3 regions of the [Bacillus] caldolyticus genome follow, and region 1 is predicted to be linked to each of the others. Evidence: riboswitches for the same ligand, from Rfam matches in the RefSeq annotation. Region 1 holds a riboswitch; each other region holds the start of a gene.

Region 1 (2,245 bases):
GAAACGCCATAATCGCAGAAGGACGAAACATGATAAATGATCGAGTGCAAATGATCACAACCAATATCCCCGAAACAAGCCATTTCGCCGCTTCCACCAAGAACATGGTCATCTTCGGAGAAAAAGGCGATTTTTTCTGCAATGGGGCCAAACTACTTCGTTGTCGTTGTTGATATAACAGCCATACGAGTTTCACTTCTCTTCCCCCACATTGATTTACTCATTAGGAACGGCAGGGAGTTTTTCCCCTGCCGTTTTGCCTTTTACCATGCAATCGCTGCCGCTTTTCCTCGTTCCGCCACTATTTTTTTCACCGTCGCGACAAAAGCTGACCACCCAATTTCCAAAATGGCGTCGACTCCACCTGACAAAATAGCGGTGATCCCAAGAATAATAGAAATGAGAGTGGAGCCGGTCAACACAATCGAAACAACCGTCGTCGCGATTGACTGTGACACGCCGAGCGTCCCGGCAACAAGCGCCAGCAAACTCATAACCTATCACCTCCTTCCAGTAAATGATAATCGATCAAAACTTTTTTCAAAAACATTCTGTGTCTATCTCATCCTTCGCACTAAACGAGAATAAACCCCGCCGTAAAGCAGCACCAATACAATAAATCCTATTTTGATGGGCATGCTGGCCGCTTTTAGGCGAAAAGCAACTCCAATCAACACAACAAGCGGCAGGCTAATCAGAATAAAATACGGCCACGACCATTGTTTCACCCACTTCACTCCTGTCTGCGATGCGGTTTCTAGTAAATTCCTTGTTAATATCATCCATTTTAATCATACACCTTGACTCTAAAAAAAAAAAGAGAGAAATCGTTCGACAATTTTGTCTTTTTTTACATATTTCGACATATTTCATGCTATTGAAATGAAACAGAGATGCTTTTAAGAGCTTGGTACAAGGTAAGCGTTGATCCAAGAAATTCTTTTTGAAATTTCCTCGCTTCACCGTATTGAATAATTTCAAAAAATACATTAAATTATATAGTAATAGTCAAGACGAAATAAACAACCGCATACGGACATTCTTATCAAGAGAGGGGGAGGGACTGGCCCGGTGAACCCTCAGCAACCTGGCCGCGGCCAAGGTGCTAAATCCAGACAGGCAACAGCCTGGAAGATAAGAAGAAGCGAATGAAAAGTCTTCTTCTTATAGAAGGCTTTTTTCTTTTACTACGGAGAAACGGGGGAATCGAACGTGGGATTGCTGGATGAGTTGAAAGAACGCATTCTCATCGCTGACGGAGCGATGGGGACGCTTCTATATTCGCACGGCATTGACCGTTGTTTTGAAGAATTGAATCTATCCAATCCAGATGAAATCGTTCATATTCACGAGGCGTATATCGCGGCGGGCGCCGATGTCATTCAGACGAATACATACGGCGCCAACTATGTGAAACTCGCGCGCTACGGCTTGCAAGACGAGGTGCCGGCGATCAATCGCGCCGCTGTAAGACTGGCGAAGCAAGCAGCCAATGGGGGGGCGTACGTGCTCGGAACGATCGGAGGGCTGCGCACGTTAAACAAAAGCGTCGTCACGCTCGAAGAAGTGAAACGGACGTTTCGCGAGCAGCTGTTTGTGCTGCTTGCCGAAGGGGTTGATGGTGTGCTGCTGGAGACGTATTACGATTTGGAAGAGTTGGAGACGGTGCTTGCCATCGCGCGCAAAGAGACGGACTTGCCGATTATCGCCCATGTGTCGCTCCATGAAGTCGGCGTTTTGCAAGACGGCACGCCGCTCGCGGACGCCCTTGCCCGCCTAGAGGCGCTCGGGGCCGATGTCGTCGGACTGAACTGTCGTCTCGGTCCATATCATATGCTTCGGTCGCTCGAGGAAGTGCCGCTGCCGAAGCAGGCGTTTTTGTCGGCGTATCCGAACGCGAGCCTCCCGGATTACCGCGATGGCCGGCTTGTCTATGAAACGAACGCGGAATATTTTGAAGAGGCGGCCAAAGCGTTCCGCGATCAAGGGGTGCGCTTGATCGGCGGGTGCTGCGGCACGACGCCGAAACATATTGAGGCAATGGCAAAGGCGCTCGCCGACCGGACGCCGGTGACGGAAAAAACGGTGAAACGGCGCGCGGCATCTGTATCGGTGCAAGCCGATCGGCCCGCGCCGACTCCGCTTCCCGAGCTCGCCCGCACGCGCCGCTCGGTCATTGTGGAGCTGGATCCGCCGAAAAAATTGGGGATTGACAAGTTTCTTGCTGGGGCGAAAGCGCTCCATG
Region 2 (2,245 bases), 120 kb from region 1:
AAATGGGTATTTCAGCGTAATATGCGGCGGGATGAGGGCGTAATGGCTGTCGTACCGTTTCCGGTACGAGTTGGCGAAGTCCTGAATCCGTTTTGGCGGAAAGATCACAATGCCGTACTTCATTTTGTTTTCCCTCCTTGAACCAGTTCTTTTTCCATGCACAGGAAACGCACGGAATGGATGCGGCGGCTTCGACATCTTTGAAGTTGCTCCGTTTTGTCCTATAATGATAAAACAGCGGCTACGGCTCGGGGGACATCCGGCTGCCAATACGTCCACGCATGACCGCCTTCGAACTCATGGTACGTATAAGCAAACCGTTTTTCCATAAACAAGTCCCGCGCCATTCGATTCGGGGTGATAAAATCGCGCACATGGCCATCCGTCGTTTTCACCGCTGTTTCCTCTGTGCCAACAGAATGGTAAAGCGAAAGGAGCGATGGATCGCGGAATGAGCGGATGCGCGCCAATACCGAGTCATCGATATAGGGGGACTGCATGGCGATTTTCCCAAATGTATGCGGATACAACAACCCGGCTAGAAGCGACACCGTTCCGCCGAGCGAATCGCCGATCAGCGCCCGGCCTTTGCCCATTTGGTATGTCGGCAGTTCGCGGTCCAAAAACGGGACGAGTTCATGGGCTAAAAAACGAAGGTATGCTTCGTGCTTTCGGCCTTCCGGGTGGTATTTCTCGTAGCGGTCGTTGACGTTCCGATACGGGATGCCGACGACGATCGTCCGGTCGATTGTTCCTTCTGCCATCAGCGTTTCGATGACGGTTTTCATTTTTCCATACATAAAATAATCTTTGCCATCTTGCGCGATTAATAAAGAATATTTGTAAAGCGGCGAAAAATTGCTTGGCAAGTAGACGAGCAGTTCGATTTCTTCTTGCAGCTCTCCGCTGTACAACTTGCAGTCGCGCATCGTTCCTGTTGCTGTCGCCATGACCATCCTCCATGAAAGCGTAAGTTCATCTGTTATTGTAACATATTTGCGCCAAAAGATGTTAACGAAGGGCTCGAATTTTTTGCGAATTTGCCGAATCGTGCCATTCACAAAAAAATGGCTTGCAAAAACGGGGGGAATGCGCTACATTTTTTATTAAAATTAGAAAAATTGAATACGCGTCTCATTCTTATCAAGAGAAGCGGAGGGAACTGGCCCAATGAAGCTTCAGCAACCAGCCGCCCGGCGGCCAGGTGCTAAATCCAGCGAATTGAGCATTCAATTCGGCAGATAAGAAGAAGCATGACCATGTGCGTATGGAAAAGTCTTCTTCTTAGAAGACTTTTTTTATTTACTCAAGCGGCCGCTCCCTCAACCGAGGGGCGTCGAGGATCAAGGCCCTCGGCCGCTGCCCGACAGACAGCGGCGCTTCGTTGGGCGTCAAATGGTCGGCCGTTGATCCATGATGGAATTTTCAGCAGAAGGAGAGAGATGAGATGGAGAAACTAGAGACGTTGTTAGCGCAAATTGGCAATCGGAGCGAAACGGTGACGGGGACGGTCAACCCGCCCGTCTATTTCTCGACCGCCTACCGCCATGCTGGCATCGGAGAGTCGACCGGGTTTGACTACATCCGCACCGGCAACCCAACGCGCAAAATCGTCGAAGAAGCGATCGCGAGACTGGAAGGCGGCGACCAAGGCTATGCGTTCAGCTCCGGCATGGCCGCCATTCAGACGGTGCTCGCCTTGTTTGAGAGCGGAGACGAGTTTCTCGTATCGGCCGACCTTTACGGCGGCACGTACCGCCTGTTTGAGCGCGGCTGGCGCAAGTACGGTCTTGGGTTTCATTACGTTGACTTTGCTGACCTCGATGCAGTGGAAGAAACGATAACGGAAAAAACGAAAGCCATTTTCTTGGAAACGCCGACGAACCCATTGATGCAGGAGACGGATATTGCCGCTGTCTCCGCGCTTGCCAAACGGCATGGGCTTTTGTTGATCGTTGACAACACGTTTTATACACCGGTGCTTCAACGCCCGATCGAACAAGGCGCCGATATTGTCATCCACAGCGCCACGAAATATTTAGGCGGCCATAACGATGTGCTGGCTGGCCTTGTCGTCGCCAAGGGCGAGGATCTCTGTCAACGCTTGGCCGAGTACCAGAACGCCATCGGCGCGGTGTTGTCGCCGTTTGATTCATGGCTGCTCATTCGCGGGATGAAAACGTTGGCTCTCCGGATGCGTCAACATGAAGAAAACGCCAAGCGCATCAGCGCCTTTTTGCGCGAA
Region 3 (2,245 bases), 210 kb from region 1:
AACACGATGATCGTGGCCGACCGGAGCGGTCAAATCGTCGGCGAATACAGCAAACTCCATCTGTTCCAATTAATGGATGAACATTTGTATTTGCAGCCGGGAAGCAGCTTAGGCTTGTTTTCGCTCGACGGGCTTGCATGCGCCGGGGTCATTTGCTATGACATCCGCTTTCCGGAGTGGATTCGCGCCCATGCTTTGGCTGGGGCGGAAGTGCTGTTTGTCGTCGCCGAATGGCCGCTTCCCCGCCTGCACCATTGGCGGACGCTCTTGATGGCGCGGGCGATTGAAAACCAATGCTACGTCGTCGCCTGCAACCGGGCTGGCCGCGACCCGAACAACGTCTTTGCCGGCCATTCGCTCGTCATCGACCCATGGGGCGAAGTGATCGCCGAGGCGGACGAGAAGCCGGGCATTCTCTCGGCCGACATCGATCCCGCACTCGTTGCGGACGTCCGTACGCGCATCCCGGTGTTTGCCGACCGCCGGCCGCACGACTATGAAACGGCAAAAAATTTTTTCAAAACGTATTGACAATCGATTGATCGACCATGTATCATTCGAATCAAACAACCAAACGATTGACAACATCGTGAAAATTGCAAAAACTGAATACGAGAAATCGGTACTCTTATCAAGAGTTGGCTGAGGGAATTGGCCCAATGAAGCCCAGCAACCGACCGTAATGCTATCGTGAGATAGGGCGCACGCCAAAGGCGGCGCCGGAAGCGAACCGCTTCCGCAGGGCACGGTGCTAAGTCCAACAGAAAGACCGATGTCTTTCTGAAAGATAAGAGGCGCGAAGACGATGCATCTTCGAGCCTCTTTCCGTATGCGAAAGAGGCTTTTTCATTTGCCAAAACCTAAAGGGGGAACGTGAAAATGACGATTGTCCAATCCACTGTTTACGAACCGCTCACCGAACAAAAAGCGACCGCCCTCGCCGTCCGCCTCGGCCTATTCCGAGACGGGGCGCCGCTTGTGTGCCGCGAAATCGGCGACGGAAACTTAAACTTAGTCTTTCATATCGTCGATCAGGAAACGAAGCAAGGCGTCATCATCAAACAGGCGCTCCCGTACGCGAAAGTCGTCGGCGAAAGCTGGCCGCTCACGTTAAAGCGCGCGGTTATTGAAAGCAACGCGTTGCGCACGTTTGCCAGCTATGTACCGCAATACGTGCCGAACGTCTACTATTCTGACGAATCGCTTGCCATTACCGTGATGGAAGACTTGTCCCGTCTGCAAATCGCCCGCAAAGGGTTGATCGAAGGGAAAACATTCCCGCTTTTGTCCCGGCATATCGGCGAATTTATCGCCAAAACAGCGTTTTACACATCCGATTTCGGCATGAACCAGCAAGAGAAAAAGAAATTGGCGCAAAGCTTCGTCAATCCGGAGCTGTGCAAAATCACCGAAGATCTCGTCTTCACCGATCCATTTTTCGACCATGACACGAACAACTTCGAAGACGAGCTGCGGCCGGACGTCGAAACGCTTTGGAATGACGACCGCCTCCGTTTGGAAGCGGCGAAGTTGAAGCGCAAGTTTTTAACCGAAGCCGATGTGCTTCTGCATGGCGATTTGCATACCGGCAGCATTTTCGCAAGCACCGACGAAACGAAAGTAATCGACCCGGAATTCGCCTTTTACGGCCCGATCGGCTTTGACCTTGGGCAGTTTTTCGCCAACTTGCTGTTAAATGCGTTGTCCCGCCCTGACGTTGAGCGCCAACCGCTCTTTGATCACATCGACCGGACCTGGGACGTCTTTGCGTCCATATTCTCGGAGCTTTGGCGCACCAAAAGCATCGAGACGTACGCCGCAACACCGGGCTTGCTTGACGAAGTGCTCCGGCATGCGTTCATCGATGCTGTCGGCTTTGCCGGCTGCGAAGTCATCCGCCGGACGATCGGCCTCGCCCATGTGGCCGACCTTGACGGCATCGAGCAGAAAGAAGCCCGCCTTGCCGCCAAACGACACGCGCTCCGCCTCGGCCGCCGCCTAATTGTCGAGCGCAACGAGCTGACCGGAACGGACGGCTTCCGCCGAGTGTTTGCAGAAACCGAATAGTAACACGGCGACGACCGGCCCAGTGCCGGCCCGGATCAACGGAAAATGTGAAAAGAAAGGAAGACGACGATGGACACCTTTGCCATCCCGCGCTCTGTCGAGTGGCGCGAGACGCATATCACGATTTTAAACCAACAAAAATTGCCATTAGCAACAGAATATATCGACCTGCATACGC

What was found. A riboswitch is a leader RNA that binds a small molecule or an ion and turns the genes downstream of it on or off. The one in region 1 is predicted to bind S-adenosylmethionine.
Positions count from the first base shown of each region.
Region 2: another riboswitch for S-adenosylmethionine. It lies ahead of CWI35_RS05875 (methionine biosynthesis PLP-dependent protein); the one in region 1 lies ahead of CWI35_RS06575 (bifunctional homocysteine S-methyltransferase/methylenetetrahydrofolate reductase).
Region 3: another riboswitch for S-adenosylmethionine. It lies ahead of mtnK (S-methyl-5-thioribose kinase); the one in region 1 lies ahead of CWI35_RS06575 (bifunctional homocysteine S-methyltransferase/methylenetetrahydrofolate reductase).

Region 1 is NZ_CP025074.1:1,247,110-1,249,354, forward strand. It holds gene CWI35_RS06565 (uberolysin/carnocyclin family circular bacteriocin) at 264-494, opposite strand; gene CWI35_RS06570 (hypothetical protein) at 558-728, opposite strand; SAM riboswitch class I at 1,040-1,141, shown strand; gene CWI35_RS06575 (bifunctional homocysteine S-methyltransferase/methylenetetrahydrofolate reductase) at 1,213-2,245, shown strand, end outside.
Region 2 is NZ_CP025074.1:1,126,962-1,129,206, reverse strand. It holds gene CWI35_RS05885 (YjcG family protein) at 1-123, opposite strand, end outside; gene CWI35_RS05880 (alpha/beta hydrolase) at 222-950, opposite strand; SAM riboswitch class I at 1,138-1,248, shown strand; gene CWI35_RS05875 (methionine biosynthesis PLP-dependent protein) at 1,448-2,245, shown strand, end outside.
Region 3 is NZ_CP025074.1:1,034,042-1,036,286, forward strand. It holds gene CWI35_RS05390 (carbon-nitrogen family hydrolase) at 1-531, shown strand, start outside; SAM riboswitch class I at 626-794, shown strand; gene mtnK (S-methyl-5-thioribose kinase) at 880-2,067, shown strand; gene mtnA (S-methyl-5-thioribose-1-phosphate isomerase) at 2,137-2,245, shown strand, end outside.